Regions from separate parts of the Shewanella sp. NKUCC06_TVS genome, predicted to be linked through region 1. Evidence: predicted binding sites of a transcription regulator. Region 1 holds the regulator's gene; each other region holds the start of a gene.

Region 1 (3,281 bases):
CCACATCCGTGACAGCCAAGGCATGTCATTGTCGGGTGGCGAACGTCGTCGCGTCGAAATTGCGCGGGCTTTAGCCGCTAATCCTAAGTTCATTTTGCTCGATGAACCGTTTGCCGGCGTCGATCCTATTTCGGTTATCGACATCAAGAAGATTATCGAACAACTCAAAAGTCGCGGCCTTGGCGTACTGATCACAGACCATAATGTCCGCGAGACATTAGATGTATGTGAACATGCTTATATTGTGAGTCACGGAAACCTGATTGCCGAAGGAACTCCAGCAGAGATCTTAGACAATCAGCAAGTTAGGGCTGTGTACTTAGGTGAACAATTCAGGCTATAGTTACTCGAGCGAAGCCTATGGAGACAATTTATACCGCCATTGGGCTTCACTCAAAATGATAATAAGCGACCTCCTCCAACAATAATAACGTAGGGATCAGCGGTAACATGAAAGCGTCACTCCAGCTCAAACTGGGTCAACAGTTAACCATGACGCCACAATTACAACAGGCCATACGTCTGTTGCAACTGTCGTCATTAGAACTGCAGCAAGAGATCCAGCAAGCATTAGATTCTAATCCCCTTCTCGAGCTGGAAGAGGATCAATTCGACGCCACTAAAACCCCTGTAAACCAAACGCTATCCGATACGGACTTCAGTGAATCTAGCACTCTGCCACCAGAAAAAGACAGCTCCACCATAGACACGGCAGAGTCGCTAACCAAAGAATCCATGCCCGATGAGCTCCCCATGGACACCACATGGGATGAAGTGTTTACCGCCTCCCCAAACTCAGGCCCCGGCGGCAGTCGTGAAGACGATATGCCCTTCCAAGGCGAGACCAGTGAAGGTTTGTACGAACACTTAGAATGGCAAAAAAACCTCACGCCGTTTTCTGAAACCGATTTAGCCATTGCCACCGCCATTATTGATGCCATCGACGATCAGGGCTATCTCACCCAAAGCACTGAAGAAATTCTCGAAGCCATGGGCAATCCTGAAGTTGAGCTTGACGAAGTCGAAGCCGTACTCAAGCGCATTCAGCATTTTGATCCCATAGGCGTTGCCGCCCGCGATTTAAGTGAATGCCTGTTGATCCAACTGTCGCATTTCGCCGCTGATACTCCCAACCTAGAAAACGCCCGTATGCTGATCAAAGATCATTTAGATCTGATCGCCGCCCGTGATTTTAGGTTATTGATGCGTAAAACTAAATTAAAAGAAGATGAATTAAGGGATGGTATAGCACTTATCCAAACCCTCAATCCTCGCCCAGGTTTGTTGATCACGCCCAATAATGACGAATACGTTATCCCAGATGTGTCTGTGTCGAAGAAAAATGGCCGCTGGGTTGTTGAGCTTAATCCTGACTGCATGCCAAAAATCAATGTAAATCAACATTATGCTTCTATGGCACGCAGTACCAAAAACCAAGCCGATAGCCAATTTATTCGCGGCCATCTGCAAGAGGCTAAATGGTTTATTAAGAGCTTAGAAAGCCGTAACGATACTTTGCTTAAAGTTGCTAATTGCATAGTGCAATATCAGCAGGGTTTCTTTGAGTACGGTGAAGAAGCCATGAAGCCTATGGTGCTTAACGATATTGCCGAAGCGGTAGAAATGCATGAGTCCACCATCTCACGGGTCACAACTCAAAAATACATGCATACCCCTAAGGGACTTTTTGAACTAAAATACTTCTTCTCTAGCCACGTCGGTACTGACGATGGTGGTGAGTGCTCATCCACAGCAATCAGAGCCTTTATAAAGAAACTGGTGGCAGCGGAAAACCAGAAAAAACCATTAAGCGATAGTAAGATGGCTCAACTTCTGGCAGAACAAGGGATCAACGTAGCCCGCAGAACCATTGCGAAGTACCGAGAGGCTATGCTTATTCCACCTTCTAATCAGCGTAAAAGTTTATAACCTACAGTGGATATCGGAGGACGTTTCTATGCAAATAAACCTAAGTGGGCACCATATCGAAATTACCGAATCGTTACGTGCATATGTAGAAGAAAAGTTTTCAAAACTTGAACGCCATTTCGAACAGATCAATAATGTGCACGTTGTGCTCAATGTTGAGAAAATGCAGCAGATTGCCGAAGCGAGAATAAACCTCATAGGTGGTGAAGTTTTTGCGACTTCAGAGCATGCTGACATGTATGCCGCTATAGACGCCCTGATTGACAAGCTTGACCGTCAGGTTATTAAACACAAAGAGAAGTTAACAAAACACTAATAATGGAACTTTGTACCATACTGCGGCCGGAGTGCACTACCTGCGCCACTCCGGGCAGCAAGAAAAAGGTACTGGAACTCATCAGCGACTTAGTCGCTGCCCAGTACCCGACCCTCTCATCTCAAGAGATATTCGAAAGCCTAGTGGCGCGCGAAAAGATGGGGAGCACAGGTATAGGTAACGGCATCGCCATTCCACATGGTCGACTAGCCGATATAGATCAGCCCATTGCCATACTAATTAAGTGTGAAGAGCCGATAGCATTTGATGCTATCGATAAGCAACCTGTTGATATTTTATTTGCACTACTGGTGCCTGCAGACCAATGTCAGCAGCACTTAAGTACCTTGTCTTGCATGGCCGAAAAGCTGAGCGACAAGCAAATATTAAAGCAATTACGCAAGACGCATGATGAAACGGAACTCTATCAGGTAATCACTGGATGAAACTGGTCATAGTGTCGGGCCGCTCAGGCTCAGGCAAATCTGTCGCCCTTAGGGTACTCGAAGATCTCGGCTATTATTGTGTCGATAACCTTCCCTTGCCATTGATTGGCAGTTTGCTTGAGCAACTCAAAGGCAGTAACGATCTCGTCGCCATCAGTGTCGACGTGCGTAACATGCCTGAGCAGGATAAGGTCTTAGTAAAACAACTCGCTAGCCTACCTCCAGATACTGAGTTAACGAGCTTCTTCCTTAACTCCAGCGATAAAATTCTGCTTAAGCGTTACAGCGAAACCCGCCGTTTGCATCCTTTGTCGAAGAGCCGAGTCTCTTTGCAAGAAGCGATAAAGCTGGAGGGAAAACTGCTCGAGCCTATGTCAAAACTGGTCGATCACTACATAGATACGTCGAATCTGAATATCTATGATTTAAGCGACCAAGTCAGACAAATTCTCCTTGGTAGTGTCGATAAAGAACTCGTGATCAACTTCGAGTCCTTTGGCTTTAAGCACGGAATGCCCACCGAAGCCGACTTTATGTTCGATGTGCGCTTCCTGCCCAATCCCCACTGGGAGCTGGCGCTGCGGCCATTG
Region 2 (3,281 bases), on a different contig from region 1:
GGGCGCCTCTTTAGTACAAATGGCTAAAGATGCACCAGAGCAAAATTTCATTGGTATTGAAGTACATAAACCGGGTGTAGGCTCTTGCCTCAGTGATGCCGCCATTGCTGGTGTGACTAATTTACGTGTGTATCATCACGATGCCATGGAAGTATTAGAACATGCGATTGCTGACGGTTCATTAGCCCGAGTGCAATTGTTCTTCCCAGATCCTTGGCATAAAAAACGTCACCATAAACGCCGCATCGTACAAGCTGAATTTGCCGAACTTATTCGTCGCAAGCTAAAAATTGGCGGTGTGTTCCATATGGCAACTGACTGGGAAGAATACAGCGAGCATATGTTAGAGGTGATGCAAGCCGCACCGGGTTATCAAAACCAGTCGGCCGACGGCAGTGTGGTGCCGCGTCCTGATCATCGTCCATTGACAAAGTTTGAAGCCCGCGGCCATAGACTGGGTCACGGTGTATGGGATCTGATGTTTGAGCGTATCGCTTAATCACGAACTCAATTTTAGCTAATTTTAAACACAAAAGGGAAAATCACTATGGCAACTAATCGTAGCCGTCGTTTACGTAAGAAAATGCGCGTTGATGAATTCCAAGAGTTAGGTTTCGATATGGCTTGGACTTTTGATGCATCAGTATCTGAAGCCGATATCGATGCAACTGTAGATAAATTCATCGATGAAGTGATCGAAACCCGTAAATTAGGTTTCCATGGCGGCGGCCACATCGAATGGGAAGGCATTATCGCCACCCAAACGATTGGTAAATGTACCGAAGAAGATATTGCTGCAGTTAAGGCATTCTGGGCGACCCAAAAAGTGTCTCAGGTTGAAGTTAGCGAACTGTACGACATTTGGTGGGGTTAATGCCCGAGTTGGCATTACTTGAGGAAGTGGTCGAGAAAGTTCGACCCTTGCTCGGCCAAGGAAAGGTTGCAAATTATATCCCCGCACTGGCCAGCGTTGATGCTGGCAAATTAGGCATTGCCGTCACGACTGTTGACGGTGAAACTTTAGGTGCGGGCGATTACCTTGAGCCGTTTTCGATTCAAAGTATCTCCAAAGTTTTCAGCTTAACCTTAGCGTTAACTTTATATGAAGAAGCCGAAATCTGGAGCCGTGTTGGCAAAGAACCTTCGGGCCATTCATTCAACTCTTTAGTACAAGTCGAGTTAGAACGTGGCAAGCCGCGTAATCCCTTTATCAATGCTGGCGCGTTAGTGATTGCTGACTTATTGCAGAGTCGTTTAGGTGCTCCTAAACACAGAATGCTTGAGTTAGTCAGGCAACTAAGCCAAAACGATAAAGTGTGTTTCGATAAACAAGTAGCAGATTCAGAATATCAGCATAGTGCGCGCAATGCGGCTATCGCTTATTTGATGAAGTCCTTTGGTAATTTTCAAGGCGATGTTGATACTGTGCTGCGCACCTATTTTCATTATTGCGCCTTGAAGATGAATTGTGCTGACTTGTCTAAGGCTATGTTGTATTTGGCTAATCGCGGCAAAAGTATCACAGGGACTGAGCTTATCTCTCAAGTGCAAACTCGACAACTTAACGCTCTGTTGGCAACCTCGGGCTTATACGATGGTGCGGGTGAGTTTGCTTATCGTGTTGGTATGCCAGGTAAAAGTGGCGTCGGCGGCGGTATTATTGCCGTGATCCCTGGAGAACTGTCGATTTGTGTATGGTCGCCAGAACTCGATAATAATGGCAACTCACTTGCGGGCACTGCGATGCTTGAGCATCTAAGTCAGCGTCTCGGCCGTTCTATTTTCTAGCTTTACCTCACGTTTTTATTAGCACTATCAGACTAAATGTTAGCGAATTTCGCTAATGACCTTTTAGTGCTAACTTTAAAAAAATCAACATAATCAAATTTTTATAATGTTGGCACGTCTCCTGCTATAAGCTATTCAGTAGTTTAGGTTTATCGAATTATTCAGATTAAAGGACGAACAAAAATGAAATTAAATAAGTTATTAACTGGATTTGCATTATCTGGCGTGATTTTAGGAACATCTAGCGTACAGCTGGCGCAAGCACAAATAGAGCCAAAAATAGATGAGCGCTGTGAAGTCTCCTTAAATTATGACGTTATGGTTGAGCCTAAAAAATTAGTCATGAGCGAGAAGGGCACAGAAAAGTATCGTATCGAAGTTGACAAGTTATTTGTGGAAGGTAAGCAAGTTAACTTAACCGACAAGCAGAAAAAATTGGTTACTCAATATGCCGATGAAGTTTCGACTCAAGTGCCAGAAGTGATTGAACTGGTGAATGAGGCAGTATCTCTTGCTTCCAAAGCGGTTGGTATGGCCTTAACACCTTTAATGGGTGATGCCGCTGGTGCAAAATTTGATGAAATGATGGCTGGCGTTCAAAAACGTGTTGACTCAGTGGCTTACAAGAATGGTGATAGCTTCTATTTATGGGCGACTGAAGACTCGATGCAAAGTACATTTAACGATGAATTCGAGCAGGAAATGGAACAAATTGTCCAGAATTCAATTGGCGCAATTATGATGAACTTAGGTGGCCAAATCATGTCTGGTGGCGGTGAAAATTTTGAAGCCAAGATGGATACCTTCTCCAAAAAAATGGACAATTTAGGCCAAGATATTGAGCAACAAGTGGAGAGCCAATCTAAGGGATTAGAAGCTAAGGCTGACCGTTTGTGCGACCGATTTGAAAATTTGTTAGTGCTTGAAAATCAATTGCGCCAAGAAGTGCCAGAACTAGCGCCTTATGTGTTGACACAAAACTCAACCAAGGAACTGCGTGAATAGTTCTTGCAAATAGTTCTTGTAAATATCTCTTACGAATCGCCCTTATTTTTAACTGCAATAACTTCTATCTCCTTGTGCATGAGTCAAACTTGAATGCTACGCCCCTAGTCAATTAATCGACTAGGGGCTTTTTTATTGGCTACTGTTTAATCGTGGCGACAACCTTTATGGCTAAGTTGATGTGGCTTATAGGCTAGGCTTGCAGCGATTTAGTTCGGAATGTTACAGTCTAGAGACGAATATTTGGTATACTCTTAAAATATAATTAAAAGCTGGCATATCAGTCAGATATAACCCCCTACTTTAGTGTACTTTTTCGGTCTAAATCTCTGCGTTATATCATTTTGATGCGAGATATCAATGCTATGGTTATTTTTAAGCGATGATTACGCTAACCATAGCTGCTCACCGAAAGTTAATATCATTGTCGTAAACAGCTTAAGGCGACTTCCATGTTAGAACTGTTAGAACCTATTGCGATTTTTACT
Region 3 (3,281 bases), on a different contig from region 1:
GCAATTGTCCTCGAGTTTGACTGCGTTTATTGAAGCATTATCGCCACGGATAGCACCACCCGTTAAACATGAAGAACTACCTATGCCCGCATTAGAACATCCTGGTATTTTCGCCAGTTTTAAACGTATGTGGCAAAACCTTTTCGGTAAACGTTAACTTCTGTGAGCGACATTTTTATTATCAACCTAAGTATTAACTCAACCTAAGCGTGGCTTATTTTAGGTTGAGTTCTGCAAGGGGATAAACAGATGTTATTGATGATCCCAAGACAGATTCGACACTATGCGGCAAGGCTCGCAGCGAAAATGGAACATATCCAATAAAGGTTCATCGAGTTTCCAATCATGACTGCCACAACGTGGGCAAGGTCGCGTTTTTTCTGTGGCTAAATCTTGGCCGCCAACGCGATATAAGTAGTAATAGGTCGGGATCTGAGTGAGATATTCGATACGACCGCGCAAATCCCAACCTCTACGAAATAAATCACTGTCCGGACTCGATAATTCCTCAAGTGCGGCAAATTCTGCCTTGGTGGCCGCCGCCATTTGTAACTCATCACAGGCTTGCCATTCGCTCTGCCAACGGATAATGCGCTTATGATCGCCATTAAAGGTTGCGGGTAAACGGTACAGGGGAATGGGCAATAAATTGTCGCCGCTGCGTAGGGGCGAGCACATATGCACAAAACTGGTGTATAGCAGTTGCCAGCTGGGTGTTTCGGTATTACTTACTTCAGAATTGATATCCTGACCAATAAACTTTTCCCGCGGCGCGAGTAGTTTAGCGTCGGTTAATTCTACTAAGGCTTTTTTGACCCAAGGGCTGTGATATTTGTGCGCTAAACTGCTTTTCTCTGGCATCAATAAACGCACTCTAAACTCACCATCATTAAAGGCGACCGCAAATTCTCGCCCTAAGATTTGACCATTAGCTCGATAGGCTTCAAGGAGCTGATTAATTGCCTTCTCGGCGGCAGATATCGTGGTGTCGGCGAAGCATTCGAAGCGCAGTTCAGTGACAAACATTAAGCTGTTTTTCCTTGGATTTCTAATAAGTTGATGCGTTGTTTAAGTTCAAGCAGTTCGTTTTTTAATTGCATTATTTCTGTTTTTTGCTGCTCAGCATGACGTTCAAAATACGCCTGTTGCATCTGCAGGCGCTCGGCGAGCACTGCAAGGGTTAAGGTATCGTTAGTTGCGGGAGTGTCAGTTGTAGGGCTGATAGTTTGCAACTCAGCTAAACGCTCGCGATCCGCCTTAGGCATAGATTTAAATTGCTGTAAGCCTTGGATCAATATAGGTAAAGGTAGGCTACTACCTAAACGGGTTTTAATTAAGGCAAGGCTCGGTACTTTACCGCAGGCTTCGAGCGAACGTGCGGCCGCTAATACTTGGTCAAGGGGACTCATAATTAGCAAAATTCCTTAATTTGTTGAATTGTTTAAACCAATTTTAAAATAATAATTAATTTTTTCATTTAAAAACAGTGTGTTGTCTTGTGGCATTTATTTTGCTTATTGTCCAGCCGAAATACCATTTTTTAAGCTTCAATAATAATTACACAGGATGTCACATGATGAACCATAAATTGAATAACAAACTTATCGCCATCACTTTTTTAGGGCTCGCAAGCTTAGGTCTTAGCGGCTGCGTGGTCAATGTCGGTGATGGAGAATCGGGCTGGGATAGCAGCGAATCTTGGGAGAAAGTGCAGGATAAAAATCGCACTAACTTAACCAAACTGAGCTTAGGCATGCCTAAAGACCAAGTGATGATCTTAATGGGCACCGCTGATTTTAGTGAAGCCTATATTCAACAAAGTGCTCAACAAGGTGAAGCCAATAAAGAAGTCTTAGTGTTGTTTTATCGTACCCAGCGTAATAATGGCGATGGAAAAACCACTAAGGATGAATGCACGCCTATCGTGCTGAGCAACAATGCCTTAGTGGGTTGGGGTGAAACGGCTTACGGTAAAATCTGAACCAACGAGTCTTATCGTTTACGTAGCTGAGTGTCTAATTGCTCAATGGGCTCAGTCCAGAGGGCATCGGCTTCTAAACCTTCAATGATAAAGCTCTTTTGGGCAGGGGTCCAAAAGGGCGCTTGGCTTAAATGGATGTGATGGTCGATATCATGGGTTGCAATAAACTGTGCTATGGCCTCGTCGCTACTGTCTAAACCGAGTTGCTCAAACAAGTGGCTTAAGTCTACTGGAGTTGTATCCATCATTATTTCCTTTTCAGTATAGTGCCTTCGTTTAGAGTAAGCGCCTGATTGAAAAATGCAATCTATGATTAAAATTTGCACTTTTTAGTTTCCTTGGTAGATTAACAGTTACGCATAAAAAGTGTGAGCTAAGTCAAGGAATGCTAACGATGGACAATGAAATTCTGGAGGACTGCCGCGCAGTCTATTTGACCGCGGAAGACTTACGCATTGCCGCTTCTATTCTCTATAACGCTTACCATGATGATCCTTTTTTTGTCGATTCACTCTTTACCTCAGACAAAGCCGCTTATGAGCAAAAATTACGCGCTGCAATCAGGGAAGAACTCAATACGTTATGGCAACAAAAACAAGCCCTCATTGGTTTATTCGACCATGAAAGACTCTTTGGGTTAGCCTGTGTAGTCACTCAAGAAGTGCCTTTAGGAGAAGGGCGTTATTGGCACTGGCGCTTAAAGATGTTGTTAGGTACAGGTTGGCAATCGACTCAAGCACTAATGAACAAAGAGTCCAGTATTATTGAGCTTTTACCCAGTAAGCACTGCGGTATTTTGCAGTTTATTGCTCTTGCACCAAATGAACAGCACAAAGGACTTGGACATAAGTTAGTGCAAGCTGTGGTGAGTTGGTGTGATGAGCAGCCTGATTTGGATGGCATTGGTGTGTTTATCGCTCAGGAGAACCACTTGCAACTGTTTACTCAGCATAACTTTGTATCCATAGGCGAGCTGAGTATTGGCAGTATTCATGGCCAGCTTTTATTCTATTCGGTTCAACAAGATGACTAACTCTTATAAACGTTTCGCCGATTTTTATCCTTTCTATTTATCCCAACACCAGCACCCGACTTGTCGGAAATTACACTTTGTTGGCAGTTGTTTAGTTCTGCTGCTGATTGGTATTACCTTGGTTTCACAAGCTTGGTGGCTATGTTGGTTTATTCCTATTGTTGGTTATGGTTTTGCATGGGTGGGACACTTCGTATTTGAGAAGAATCGACCTGCGACATTTCAGTATCCCTTTTACAGTTTGATGGCAGATTGGGTGATGTTTGC

What was found. The regulator sigma-54, encoded in region 1, starts transcription at its own class of promoters, with help from an activator protein. The targets are predictions, from matches to a motif close to GTTGGCACGNNNNTNGNNT.
Region 2: the regulator sigma-54 is predicted to act here: its motif matches at 1,897-1,915, upstream of KO531_RS12155 (YggN family protein).
Region 3: the regulator sigma-54 is predicted to act here: its motif matches at 1,498-1,516, upstream of KO531_RS01185 (DUF3192 domain-containing protein).

What each region holds. Positions count from the first base shown of each region.
Region 1 covers NZ_JAHKQX010000004.1:77,982-81,262, forward strand. Annotated here, with positions in the region: gene lptB (LPS export ABC transporter ATP-binding protein) at 1-343, shown strand, start outside; gene KO531_RS05775 (RNA polymerase factor sigma-54) at 451-1,929, shown strand; gene hpf (ribosome hibernation promoting factor) at 1,958-2,245, shown strand; gene ptsN (PTS IIA-like nitrogen regulatory protein PtsN) at 2,248-2,691, shown strand; gene rapZ (RNase adapter RapZ) at 2,688-3,281, shown strand, end outside.
Region 2 covers NZ_JAHKQX010000009.1:178,215-181,495, forward strand. Annotated here, with positions in the region: gene trmB (tRNA (guanosine(46)-N7)-methyltransferase TrmB) at 1-499, shown strand, start outside; gene KO531_RS12145 (YggL family protein) at 548-874, shown strand; gene glsB (glutaminase B) at 874-1,788, shown strand; gene KO531_RS12155 (YggN family protein) at 1,972-2,793, shown strand; gene KO531_RS12160 (LysR family transcriptional regulator) at 3,246-3,281, shown strand, end outside.
Region 3 covers NZ_JAHKQX010000001.1:302,566-305,846, forward strand. Annotated here, with positions in the region: gene syd (SecY-interacting protein) at 1-157, shown strand, start outside; gene KO531_RS01175 (Zn-ribbon-containing protein) at 253-1,026, opposite strand; gene KO531_RS01180 (hypothetical protein) at 1,026-1,409, opposite strand; gene KO531_RS01185 (DUF3192 domain-containing protein) at 1,574-1,981, shown strand; gene KO531_RS01190 (DUF2789 domain-containing protein) at 1,993-2,226, opposite strand; gene KO531_RS01195 (GNAT family N-acetyltransferase) at 2,376-3,014, shown strand; gene KO531_RS01200 (DUF962 domain-containing protein) at 3,007-3,281, shown strand, end outside.